Regions from separate parts of the Janthinobacterium sp. CG_23.4 genome, predicted to be linked through region 1. Evidence: predicted binding sites of a transcription regulator. Region 1 holds the regulator's gene; each other region holds the start of a gene.
What was found. The regulator sigma-54, encoded in region 1, starts transcription at its own class of promoters, with help from an activator protein. The targets are predictions, from matches to a motif close to TGGCANGNAANCTGCTTT.

Region 1 (4,478 bases):
CTACTCCAACACCTTTTCCTGCCGCTCGCCATGCTGTGATCCGGTATTCTTAATGCAGATGCGAGCCAGCAGGCCCGCCAGGCAGGAAAGAAGTCAAAGTGCACACATTCTAGCGTCTTCGGACGGAACTTTGCGTTCCCATGATGGTAGCCCGACAAGGGCGACAGGCGCAAAAAAGGGCGCAATGTGCGCCCTTAGTTGATCACAACCGTTTGGAAGTCGCGGGCCGCTTAAGCGGCGGCGATTTCTTCGTCCGAGTTGTCTGGCAGATGCTTGATCGCCTCTTTACCGTGCCCTTGCACTTTGGTTTTGTACTTCATCACTTGCCTGTCCAGCTTGTCGATCAGCATATCGATTGCGGCATACAGGTCTTGCGCCAGGCTTTCCACATAGACGGTTTTGCCACTCATACGCAGGTTGACTTCGGCCTTTTGACGTTTTTCTTTCTCTTTGAGGTTATCCACGGTCAGTATCACGGCAATATCGATAACTTGATCGAAATGCCGTTTCACGCGCTCCAGCTTCGTTTGTACGTATTCACGGATGGCTGGTGTCACTTCGAGATGATGTCCGCTGATGGTGAGATTCATACACACTCCTAAAGATGATCGGGTTCGTGCGGTCCATCCTATCCGGCCCGCAGAGGAACCGAAAAAAACTTACAAACACTTACGCAGACTCACTGGCGGAATTTTCAACGCTTCCCGGTATTTGGCAACAGTACGTCGCGCAATCACCATGCCTTGCTCGCCCAGCATGTCCGCAATCTTACTGTCGGATAAAGGATTTTTAGGGTCTTCTGCTCCTGTCAGTTGCACGATCAATGCCCGTATCGCCGTCGATGATGCTTCGCCCCCCGCTTCGGTGGCGACGTGGCTACCAAAGAAATATTTCAACTCAAACATGCCATGCGGGGTCAGCATGTACTTTTGGGTTGTTACCCGCGAGATAGTACTCTCGTGTAATCCCAGTGTATCAGCTATTTCACGGAGTACAAGGGGACGCATGGCAACGGCCCCATGCGAAAAAAAGTTCTTTTGTCTTTCTACTATCGCCTGCGCCACGCGCAAGATCGTGTCGAAACGCTGGCGCATATTCTTGATCAGCCACTTGGCTTCCTGCAACTGTGCGCCCATGGCGCCCTCGCCCTTGCCCTGCTTGAGCAAGTTGGCGTACATGGCGTTCACGCGCAGGCGCGGCATGACGTCGTTGTTCAGGGTGACTTGCCAACCATTGCGCGCGCGCTTGACGACGACGTCGGGCACCACGTAATCGGACACGTCAGAGGCGAACACGGCGCCCGGATGCGGATTGCACTGGCGAATCACCGTCTGCGCTTCGCGCAAGTCTTCATCATCGCAATTGAGGGCTTTTTTCAACTTGTTGAAATCGCGCTGGGCAAACCAGGCCAGGTGCTTTTCCACGATCACCAGGGCCATGCGCCGCGTCACCATGGCGATGTGCGGCAAGCGCTTGATTTGCAGTGCCAGGCACTCCGACGCATTACGCGCACCCACGCCGGGCGGATCGAAACTTTGCAACAGCGACAAGGCCGTGCGCATCTCGTCGGCGTCGATTTCCAGCTCTTCCGGCAGGCGCGCCAGGATGTCGTCGAGCGATTCTTCCAGGTAGCCATTGTCATCGAGTGCATCGATGATCAGCTCAACGAGCGCGCGGTCGCGCAATTCGAGCACCGTCACGCGCATCTGCTCCATCAAGTGCTCGCGCAGGGTACAGTGATGGGCTTCGAGCTGCGGGCGGGAATCTTCGTCGTCGGGTGCCTTGCCCCGGTTCGCCTCGCTCCAGTCGCTGTCACCGGCGTCTCCAGCGGCAGGGCTGTCGCTGGCCTCGCCGTCAAAGGTTTCCGCTTCGACCGGCGCGGTGGGTGCCTCCTGGCTTGGAGGCTGCGGCGGCGCTTCGGCCGGCGCGGCCGTGGAACTCAAGGCGCCGTCGGACAGCAGGCGCAGCGAACGGTCGAGCGGATCGTCGAGGCGCTCGAGCAAAGGATTGTCCGTCAGCAGTTGCTCGAGCTCCTGGTGTAATTCCAGCGTAGACAATTGCAACAGGCGTATCGATTGCTGCAACTGCGGCGTCAGTGCCAAGTGCTGCGAAGTGCGCAGCTGCAATGATTGTTTCATTGGCTCACATGCGGAAGTGTTCGCCCAGATAGACCCGGCGTACCGACTCGTTCGCGATGATGTCGTCGGGGCGTCCCGACGCCAGTACCGAGCCCTGGTTGATGATGTAGGCACGGTCGCAGATACCCAGCGTCTCGCGCACATTATGATCGGTGATCAGGACGCCGATATTACGCTCCTTCAAGAAGCGCACGATACGCTGGATTTCGATCACGGCGATGGGGTCGACACCGGCGAACGGCTCGTCGAGCAGCACGAAACGCGGATCGGTAGCGAGCGCGCGGGCGATTTCCACGCGGCGCCGCTCACCGCCCGAGAGCGACAACGCCGGGTTCTCACGCAACTTTTCAATCTGCAAGTCCGCCAGCAATTTATCGAGGCGTTCCTCGATCTCGGCCTTCTTCAGGGGGCGGCCTTCGACGGTCTGGATTTCCAGCACGGCACGGATATTGTCTTCCACCGTCAGCTTGCGAAATACGGACGCTTCCTGCGGCAGATACGACAGGCCCATCTGCGCGCGGCGGTGTATCGGCAGGCGGGAAATGTCCACGCCGCTGATATCGATGCTGCCGCCATCCGATGGCACCAGGCCGACGATCATGTAGAACGAGGTGGTCTTGCCGGCACCGTTCGGCCCCAATAGCCCGACCACTTCGCCGCATTCGACTTGCAGCGAGACGTCGTGCACGACTTGCCGCTTGCCATAGGATTTTTGCAGCCCGCGAACGATCAGGGTACTGCCGCAACGTGTATTGTCCATTATTTCTTTCCTGGCGCAGGCGTCGCTGGCGCTTTCTCCGCCGCCGCTGCCTTGGTCTTTGGCTGGATCACCATGCGCACGCTGCCGCCATCCGGGGTGCTGGTGCCGCTGTTGGAATTTTCCATCGCAAATTCTTCCTTGCGGCTGTCATACGAGATGAAGGCGCCATTGGCCACATCGGTCGGCTTCTTGCCTTCCAGGCGCGTCACCTTGGCATTGGAAAACAGTTTCACTACTTCCGTCTTGTTGTCGTATTCCACGCGCTCAGCTTCGCCTTCGACCCACAGGTCGCCCGCGCCATCGCGCTTCTGGCGGAAGGTGGCCAGCTTGCCAGGATCAGCCCAGAAAGTAATGAACTGGTAGCCTTGCGGATCTTCCGTGATCAGGGCCCGGCCCGCCTTCATGATCAAGCTCCCCTTGACCAGCACGACGTCGCCCGTCAGGGTACGAACCTGCTTGACGTCATCGACGTGACCGCTACGTGCCGTGATGACGGCTTCCTTCTCGGAATCGGCCTTCTCGGCATGCGCTGCGCCCATGACGGCCAGGGAAAATAGGCTCAACAGCAAGATCTTCTTCATAATATGGTTTCCTTGTTTCATTCTGTCATTTTGGCGCTGCGGCCGGGCGCGGTTTCGGCGGCAGCACTATGCGCAGGGCATTGTGTACTTCCACCACGCCGGTGGCGTTATTGGCTCGCATGCCTACGCCATTGATGCGCGAGCTGCCCGTCAGGATGTCGACAGGCACGTCCGTTTCCATTCTTTCCTCATCCGGGAACACCGTCAGCGCTTCCGTCTCGATCCTCAGGTGCTGCGCCTTCGCACTGGCCACGCGATCGATCACGACATTGCGGTGCAGTTGCAGCCGGGTGTTGTCCTGGTCGATATGCGCCAGTTCCGCATGCATATTGAGCGGCGGCATGCCTGGCGACAGCTTGCGCACGAAAGGCTGGTCGATATCGGATGAATCGTCCAGCGGATAATGCGTGAGCTTGCTGCCCGACACGATATAGCTGGGCTTGCCCGTCAAGTCCATGCGCACCATGCTGAAATTGGTGATGAAATAGTCTGGCTCGTCCAGATGCTTGCTAGCCGAGATGTCTTGGGCATTCTTGTTCATCACCGCCAGCAGCCAAAAGCTGCCCAGCGCAAAGATGATGGCCCCCAGCAAGGTAAAAATCATGCGCCAGCGATGGGCGCCTCCTGGCTTACGCATAGGGTTTCACTCTTTCAAATATCACTGGCGGCGAGGCGATGCGCCTCACGCAAGGAACGGCGCCATGACGCGCGCGTAGTTATCCTGGGCACGCAGCAGGAATTCACAGATCTCGCGCACCGCGCCACGGCCGCCACCGGCCTGCGTCACATAGTGCGCCAGGCCCTGCACTTCGGGACGCCCGCCCGGCACGCTGACGGCAAAGCCCACGCGGCGCAGGATGGGCGCATCGATGACATCGTCGCCGATGTAGCCGCATTGCTCTTCAGTCAAGCCAGTCAGCGCCAGCAGTTCGCGAAACGGCGTCAGCTTGTCGTGACCGCCCTGGTGCACATGGGTAATGCCCAGGTCTTGCGCGCGGC
Region 2 (4,478 bases), 160 kb from region 1:
CTACGCCATGCACGCCGAACACGTCGAGCGAATCGTCGGCGCCTATCAGGCGTTTCAGGCCGTTCACACCCCACAGGCAGACGATACCGGCCAGCAAGCCGATGACCAGGCCGCCCATCGGGCCGACAAAGCCGGCCGCAGGGGTGATCGCCACCAGGCCGGCAACGGCGCCCGACGCACCACCGAGCATGGATGGCTTGCCTTTGCTGATCCACTCGCCGAACACCCACGACAGGGTGGCTGCGGCCGTGGCCAGCAGCGTGTTGATGAAGGCCAGGGCCGCCACGTCGCCCGCTTCGAGCGAGGAACCGGCATTGAAACCGAACCAGCCCACCCATAACAGGGAAGCGCCTATCATCGTCATCGTCAGCGAGTGCGGCGCCATCGATTCACGGCCGTAGCCGACGCGCTTGCCGATCATGATCGCACCGACCAGGCCGGCGACGGCAGCATTGATGTGCACCACGGTGCCGCCTGCGAAATCGAGCGCGCCTGTTTGCCAGATCCAGCCTGCCTTCAGGGCTTCGCTGGCCGAGGTGGCAGCGTTGGTGATCAGGTCAGGCCCGGTCCAGAACCACACCATGTGCGCCGCTGGCAGGTAGGCAAACGTGAACCACAGCACGACGAAGGCCAGCACGGCGGCAAACTTGGCGCGCTCGGCAAAGGCGCCAACGATCAGCGCGCACGTGATGGCGGCAAACGTGCCCTGGAAAGCCACGAAGATGAACTCGGGAATGACAACACCCTTGCTAAAGGTGGCGGCGGCGGCAAACGTGCCCTTGGCGGGATCCCAGATGCCGTTCAGGAACAAGCGGTCGAAGCCACCGAAGAAGGCAGTTTTTTCCGTGAAGGCGATCGAGTAACCGTAGATGCACCACAGAACGATGATCAGCGCGAACACCATGAACACTTGCATCAGCACCGACAACATATTCTTGGAGCGCACCAGGCCGCCGTAGAACAGAGCCAGGCCGGGAATCGTCATCAAGATCACCAATAAGGTACTGATCATCATGAAGCTGGTATCGCCCTTATTGGCGACGGACGCGGCCGCTGGCGCGGCAGCGGCCGGCGCCGGCGCTGCCGCAGCGGGTGCGGCGTCAGGCACCGGCGTCACGGCAACTGTGGCGACGGCAGCCGTCGTGGCCGCCTCCGTCTTGACGGGGGCATCGGCAAAGCTCGGCGTAGCGACGCCAAACGTACACAGACAGGCTATCCCAGCGAGTAATTTTGTTATATTTTTACGCATCAATATTCCCCTTAGAGCGCTTCGTTGCCGGTTTCACCGGTGCGGATGCGGATGACCTGTTCCAGGTTGTAGACGAAAATCTTGCCGTCGCCGATCTTGCCGGTACGCGCTGCGCCTTCGATCGCTTCGATGGCCTGGTCCACAATGGCGTCATCGACGGCTGCTTCAATTTTGGTTTTTGGCAAGAAATCAACGACATACTCAGCGCCACGATAGAGTTCCGTGTGACCTTTCTGGCGACCGAAACCTTTGACTTCGGTCACGGTGATACCTTGCACATTGATAGCCGACAACGCTTCGCGCACTTCGTCCAGTTTGAACGGTTTAATGATTGCAGTAATCATTTTCATGGCAATCTCGCTTAAAAGGTTTTGGATACAGTCAGCACGAGACCGGATTTCGCCAGGTTCTTGCCATTCGGTGCCAGCAACGTGATGTTGGCTTTGACGGCGGCCAGCGCTACGGTCGCCACGCCGAAATCCTTGCTCACGCCGATCTTATAATCGTTATAACTGAGGGCATCGTTGTGCTCGACCTTCTGACGCCCGGCATGCAGGTTCAAGATATAGCCATCATGCACGTCGATGTTGGCGCCCACATCGAGGTAGCCGCTGTTCTTGCTGTCGGCGACACCGAACAGATTGGTCGTCGAGTGCGAATACTTGATATAGGCCGGACCATAGCCGAGTTGGCCATACAACTCGAAGGTGTTGGCATTGGTGCTCAATCCATTCGAGGGATAGAAGTAGTACAGGCCGCCCACGTCATAGGTAAAATCCTTGCTGATTTCACCGCGCTTGCCGGCGTAGATATCCCATTCCAGGTTGGTGTCGCCGCCGCTATCCTTGATCCATTTAATGCTCGACAGCCAAGTGCCCACATACAGGCCCGTCGGATTATGGGTATAGTCGGCACCGGCGCTGATGGCAGGGTCGAGACGGCTTTGCGACACACCACGGTAACGGTAGTCGCTGCTCAGCGCCACGTTGTAGCTGACCACGTTATCGGCTACGGCTTCGGCCGCAGCAGGCGCTGCCACGGCATCCTGGGCCATGGCGCTATCGCAAACAGCGGTCATGGCCAGCGTCAACGCTGCGACTAAAGTCATGTTCTTGGACAGATTCTTCATGGCGATTCCCTTTTATTGAACTTTTAAAGCGGTTGAGGTTTAAAATCTTGGCTGGAGATCACAAAGCGTTCATGACATCTTTAGCAGAATACGTGCCAGCTCTCTTGTTAGCTTGACTGGCGCATTTCCGTCCATACTTACCCTGCAAGCCGCCAGGACTGGGGCCACGGCCTGCTGAAGAACAATGAAGTGCCCAGTTGCGCACCAGATTAACACCGCTGTGCACCGCAATGGTGCGATGCACAGGCCGCACCATACAAGGACTGACCGTGGACATGAATACCTTCTTTAACGACTTGCAAGGCAAGATCCATCAAGCCATCGAAAACTCGCCCGCCAAGGATATCGAGAAAAACGTGAAATCGATGATGACACAGGGCTTTGCCCGTCTCGATCTGGTCACGCGCGAAGAGTTTGATATCCAGGCACAAGTACTGGCCAAGACCCGCGCCAAGCTCGATGCACTGGAACTGCGCCTGGTCGAACTGGAAACCCGCCTGAACGAGCCAAAGGCATAAAGTATCGTCAGCAAGGTCGCGTGATAGACGGCCTTGCTGGCATACCTCAAGCCTGACAGCGTTTCAAGCGCTAGACTGATCCCGAGCGCGCTCGCGCTACGGGGGAGTCTGATGAGTCTGGCCGTCCTGAAAAGCCGTGCCTTGGCCGGCATGGAGGCACCCGAGGTAAGTGTCGAAGTGCACCTTGCCAATGGCTTGCCGTCATTTACGATCGTTGGCCTGCCGGATACGGAAGTGAAGGAATCGCGCGACCGCGTCCGCGCCGCGCTGCAAAACTGCGGCTTTGAGATGCCGGCGCGGCGCATTACGGCCAATCTGGCGCCGGCGGACTTACCCAAGGAATCGGGCCGCTTCGACTTACCGATTGCGCTGGGCATCCTGGCTGCCTCCGGCCAGTTGCCGAGCGAACAACTGCAGCACTACGAATTTGCGGGCGAACTATCGCTTTCGGGCCAACTACGCCCCATCCGCGGTGCTTTGGCCATGACTTTTGCCATGCAGCGCAGCCAATCGGGGCCGCCACGCGCCTTCATCCTGCCGCGGGCCAACGCGGACGAGGCGGCGCTGGTCAGAGACGCCTGCATCTATCCCGCCCACAGCCTGCTCGAGGTCTGCGCGCATTTTGCCGTGCCCAACGGCCAGGCCGCCCTGCAGCGCCATCAACCGGTGCTGGCAGCGCAGGCGTTTACGTATCCCGACTTTGCCGACGTGCAAGGGCAGTTGCAAGCGCGACGCGCACTGGAAGTGGCGGCCGCAGGCGGGCATAACGTCTTGATGGTGGGCCCGCCGGGCGCAGGCAAGACCATGCTGGCCAGCCGCTTCCCCGGCGTGTTACCGCCCATGAGCGATGACGAGGCGCTGGAATCAGCCGCCGTGCATTCACTGGGTGGCCATTTTAAAGTGGAACACTGGAAACGTCGTCCCTACCGTGCACCGCACCAAACGGCATCTGGCGTCGCCTTGGTGGGCGGCGGTAACGTACCGCGTCCGGGAGAAATCTCGCTGGCCCATTGCGGCGTGTTGTTTCTCGATGAAATCGCCGAATTCCAGCGCCGGGTACTCGATGTCTTGCGCCAGCCCATGGAGTCGGGCATCATCAGCATTTCGCGCGCGGCCCGCCAGGCCGAGTTTCCTGCCCGCTTCCAGTTAATCGCCGCCATGAATCCCTGTCCGTGCGGCTATTTGGGGCACGCTTCCGGTCGTTGCCGCTGTACGCCAGAGGCGGTGCTGCGTTATCACAGCCGCCTGTCCGGCCCGCTACTTGAACGCATCGACTTACAAATCGAAGTTGCCGCCATACCACCCGCGGCGCTGGGACGGCACGCAGGCAGCGGCGAAAGTACGCAAGCCATTGCGGCCCGCGTGGCGGCAGCCTTTTCGCTGCAGTTGGCGCGCCAGGGAAAAACAAACCAGCGCCTGAGTAGCACGGAAATCGAACAGCACTGTCGTCTGGAAACACATGGTGAACAACTACTAGATGGCGCCATGTCACGCCTGCACTGGTCGGCCCGCACCTACCACCGGGTACTGCGCGTGGCGCGCAGCATCGCAGACTTGGCGGGGAGTCCCACGATCATGCAGC
Region 3 (4,478 bases), 2.6 Mb from region 1:
GCTGCGTCGGCACGACGGGATTGACCAGGGCCGGGTCGCCGCCCTGGGCCGCGATGGCGTCGCGCAGGCCGGCCAAGTCGACCAGGGCGGTCTGGCCCAGGATGTCATGGCAGACGACGCGCGCCGGAAACCATGGAAAATCGAGGTCGCGACGGCGCTCGATGAACTGGCTAAGCGATGCGTTCAAGGTCGCCGGGTCGCAGCGGCGCACCAGGTTTTCGGCCAGCACGCGCGAGGTATAGGGCAAGGTGGCGTAGGCGCCTGGGGCGATCGCATCGACGGCGGCGCGCGTGTCGAAGTAGTCTAGCCCTGTCCCCGGCAAGGGCTTGCGATGCAGGGTGTTCATATTAGAGGTCATTATTTGCGGTCCTTGATGGGCACGAATTCCAGGTCTTCCGGGCCCACGTAGTTGGCGCTCGGGCGGATGATCTTGTTGTCGATGCGCTGTTCGATGATGTGGGCGGCCCAGCCCGAAGTGCGCGAAATGACGAACAGCGGCGTAAACATCGCCGTCGGCACGCCCATCATGTGGTACGACACGGCCGAGAACCAGTCCAGGTTCGGGAACATGTTCTTGATTTCCCACATGACCGATTCCAGGCGCTCGGCGATGTCGAACATTTTCGTGGAACCGGCTTCCTGCGACAGCGAACGGGCCACTTCTTTGATGACCACGTTGCGCGGGTCGGAAATCGTGTAGACGGGGTGGCCGAAGCCGATCACCACTTCCTTGCTGGCCACGCGCTCGCGGATATCGGCTTCCGCTTCGTCGGCATTGTCGTAGCGTTTCTGGATATCCAGCGCCACTTCGTTTGCGCCGCCGTGTTTCGGGCCGCGCAGCGCGCCGATGGCGCCCGTGATGGCCGAGTGAATGTCCGAACCCGTGCCGGCAATGACGCGGCTGGTGAAGGTCGAGGCATTGAATTCATGTTCCGCGTACAGGATCAGCGACGTGTGCATGGCCTTTTCCCACGACGCCGATGGTTTTTCGCCGTGCAGCAGGTGCAGGAAGTGGCCGCCGATCGAGTCGTCGTCCGTTTCCACTTCGATGCGCTTGCCGTTATGGCTGTAGTGGTACCAGTACAGCAGCATGGAGCCGAACGACGCCATCAGGCGGTCGGCGATGTCGCGCGCGCCCGGCGCGTTATGGTCGTCTTTTTCCGGCAGCGTGCAGCCCAGGACAGACACGCCGGTGCGCATCACATCCATCGGGTGGGCAGCGGCCGGCAGCGCTTCCAGCGCCGCTTTCACTGCTGATGGCAAGCCGCGCAAGGAGCGCAATTTGGCTTTGTAGCCTTTCAGTTCAGCGCTAGTCGGCAATTTTCCGTGCACCAGCAGATAAGCGATTTCCTCGAATTCGCAGCTGTCGGCCACGTCCAGGATGTCATAGCCACGGTAGTGCAAATCGTTGCCGGTCTTGCCGACCGAGCACAGCGCCGTATTGCCGGCGGTGACGCCGGACAGGGCGACGGATTTTTTAGGCTTGAAAGTGGCGGCTTGCGGTGCGGTCATTGTGTTCTCCAGAAAATGATTGTCAGTCCAGCGCGGCGGGCCCGGGATTCCCACGGCCCGCTCTTTTATCGGTGCTTACTTCTTTTGCGCGGCGAACAGCGCATCGAGCTTTTGCTCGAAGTCGTGGTAATTGATCGATTCATACAGTTCCATGCGCGTCTGCATGGTATCGACGACATTTTTTTGCGTGCCGTCGCGGCGCAGGGCGCGGTAGACGTTCTCGGCCGCCTTGTTCATGGCGCGGAAGGCCGACAGCGGGTATAGCGCCAAGCCCACGTGGGCGCTGCGCAATTCGTCCAGCGTGAACAGCGGTGTAGAACCAAATTCCGTGATGTTGGCCAGGATAGGCACGTTGACGGCCTTGGCGAACGTGGCGTACATGTCCAGGTCCGTGATCGCTTCCGGGAAGATCATGTCGGCGCCCGCCTCGACACAGGCGACGGCGCGTTCCAATGCCGCTTCCAGGCCATCGACGGCCAACGCATCGGTGCGCGCCATGATGACGAAGTTCGGGTCGGTGCGCGCATCGACGGCGGCCTTGATACGGTCGACCATTTCCTCCTTGCTGACGATTTCCTTGCCCGGACGATGACCGCAGCGCTTGGCGCCCACCTGGTCTTCGATGTGCAAGCCGGCAGCGCCGAACTTGATCATCGATTTCACGGTGCGCGCCACGTTGAAGGCGGAAGAACCGAAGCCCGTGTCGGCATCGACCAGCAGCGGCAGGTCGCATACGTCGGTGATGCGACGGATATCGGTCAGGACGTCGTCCAGGCTGGAAATGCCCAGGTCGGGCAAGCCCAGCGAGCCGGCCGCGACGCCGCCGCCAGACAAATAAATAGCTTTATAGCCGGCACGCTTGGCCAGCAAGGCGTGGTTGGCGTTAATGGCGCCAACGACTTGCAAGGGGGATTCTTCCTGGACGGCCTTGCGAAATGCGGCACCTGCGGAGTATTGAGTCATGTCTTCACCTTATGGGATTCGGGTCGTCCCGAATGTTTCATGGACTTGCTATGAGCATCAGTGTTGCAAATGCCGTGCCAGCACCTTGCACGTGCCCGGGAAGGGTGCCACAGCATGGTGAGATACGAGGGGAAATGGCCTGTATCGGCCGCTTGCGCACGCTCACGCAGCAGGACAGCGCTGCCGCGTTAAGTGTAGACGGTGTTTCATTTTTGTTTCAACTATTTCAGTTGAAACAAATGTTTGAAACATGCAACACGCAACACGCAATCATTGCCGAAGCCAAAGCAGGCGCTCGATCAGCCGGCAATCAGGGGGGGGGGAGCGAAAGACGCTGCGGTGCGCAGCAGTAATTGAATGAAAAACAGCCGGCGGGCGCCGGCTGCAGCAGTACTGGAAAACCAGGAATCAAGACTCGGGACTCAGGCCAGGCGTACCAGCGGGTTGGCGATGATGTTGTCGATCTGGCGCACCGCCTCTTCGCAGGCGGCGGCAATGGCACCCTCCTCGTCGTCGCGCACGAACTGCATGGTCGAGCCTTCGAACACTTCCAGGCCTTCCGCAGTGGCGCGTTCGATGTCGCAACTGGCCGACCATTTGCCGTCGCTGGCGGGCACGGCCAAGGGAACGATTTCCCAGCCTTTGTAGTGAATTTTAGAACTGCTACCCATACGGTGCCTCCTTCGTGACTGACTCAATAATGGAAATCGTAGCATGAAGCGCAGCTGGTAGCGACGTGTTTCAGGCAGCAGCACGTGCTCAGGCTCACTTTCGGACGAAACGATTTGCGCTGGCTCAAGGACGCAACAGATTATCCACTTCCGTCCTCGCCACTTCCAAGCCGGCCGTGCAAGCCGTCTCGGGCGCCGCGTAGCCGCCCAAGGTGCGGCTACGCGTAATCGCTTGCGCCGCCGTCTCGCCTTCGCGCTGCAGGCGGTAAGTAAAATCCCACAAATCGTCATTATCTTTTTGCGCGGTGACCGACATCGTAAAACCGCGGTACTCTTCGCTGCGTGCAGTGGTATCGTGCATGAGCTCTCCTTGTCAAAAAGAGCTTAGCACGCGGCAAGCGCGAGGGTGCGCACGACTGGGACAGACGTTGACGCGCACGCTTATCTGTTTTCCGCATGGAAAATGTCAGTTTCCAACATTTTTTAGCCTACACTGACGATATAATGTTCTTCCCTGTCCGTCCCTTGCCGCCGCGATGACCCCACAAATCCAAGCCTTCTTCGACCCCGCCACCGCCACCGTCACCTATGTTGTGTATGAGACCGATGGCCGCGACTGCGCCATCATCGACTCCGTGCTCGACTACGATCCGAAGGCCGGCCGCACCTCGACCACCTCGGCCGACAAGGTGATCGCCTTCGTGCGCGAACACGGCTTGCAATGCCGCTGGCTGCTGGAAACGCATGCGCATGCCGACCACCTATCGGCCGCGCCCTACCTGCAGCAGCAACTGGGCGGCGACGTGGCCATCGGCGCCGCCATCCAGACGGTGCAACGCGCCTTCGCCGCCGTCTACCACCAGGATGCAGCCAAGGCCGACGGTTCGCAGTTCGACCAGTTATTTGCACCCGACCAGGTATTTCATATTGGCCAGTTGGAAGTGCGCGCCCTGCACGTGCCCGGCCATACGCCGGCCGACCTGGCTTACCAGATCGGCGATGCGGTGTTTGTGGGCGACACCTTGTTCATGCCGGACGTGGGCTCGGCCCGCTGCGACTTTCCCGGCGGCTCGGCATCCCTGCTGTACCGCTCCGTGCGGCGCCTGCTATCGCTGCCGCCGCAAACGCGGCTGTTCATGTGCCACGACTACCCGCCCAACGGCCGCGCGCCGCGCTGGGAAGTGACGGTGGCCGAACAGCGTGCCAGTAACATCCATTTGCGCGACGGCATCACGGAAGAACAATTCGTGGCCATGCGCACGGGCCGTGACGCCACGCTGGACATGCCGACATTGATCTTGCCCGCCATCCAGGTCAATATCAACGCGGGCA

Region 2: H4V96_RS02020 (TorF family putative porin) is a predicted target of sigma-54. The motif match lies at 2,459-2,476, and genes of this name have one in related genera.
Region 3: prpB (methylisocitrate lyase) is a predicted target of sigma-54. The motif match lies at 2,538-2,555, and genes of this name have one in related genera.

The regions. Positions count from the first base shown of each region.
Region 1 is NZ_JARXUX010000001.1:291,274-295,751, reverse strand. Features, by position in the region: gene raiA (ribosome-associated translation inhibitor RaiA) at 231-590, opposite strand; gene H4V96_RS01325 (RNA polymerase factor sigma-54) at 660-2,138, opposite strand; gene lptB (LPS export ABC transporter ATP-binding protein) at 2,143-2,898, opposite strand; gene lptA (lipopolysaccharide transport periplasmic protein LptA) at 2,898-3,479, opposite strand; gene lptC (LPS export ABC transporter periplasmic protein LptC) at 3,505-4,116, opposite strand; gene H4V96_RS01305 (HAD hydrolase family protein) at 4,162-4,478, opposite strand, start outside.
Region 2 is NZ_JARXUX010000001.1:449,781-454,258, reverse strand. Features, by position in the region: gene amt (ammonium transporter) at 1-1,249, opposite strand, end outside; gene H4V96_RS02025 (P-II family nitrogen regulator) at 1,261-1,599, opposite strand; gene H4V96_RS02020 (TorF family putative porin) at 1,611-2,378, opposite strand; gene H4V96_RS02015 (accessory factor UbiK family protein) at 2,648-2,896, shown strand; gene H4V96_RS02010 (YifB family Mg chelatase-like AAA ATPase) at 3,008-4,478, shown strand, end outside.
Region 3 is NZ_JARXUX010000001.1:2,919,000-2,923,477, forward strand. Features, by position in the region: gene acnD (Fe/S-dependent 2-methylisocitrate dehydratase AcnD) at 1-346, opposite strand, end outside; gene prpC (2-methylcitrate synthase) at 358-1,512, opposite strand; gene prpB (methylisocitrate lyase) at 1,588-2,475, opposite strand; gene H4V96_RS13010 (hypothetical protein) at 2,898-3,146, opposite strand; gene H4V96_RS13015 (hypothetical protein) at 3,271-3,507, opposite strand; gene H4V96_RS13020 (MBL fold metallo-hydrolase) at 3,683-4,478, shown strand, end outside.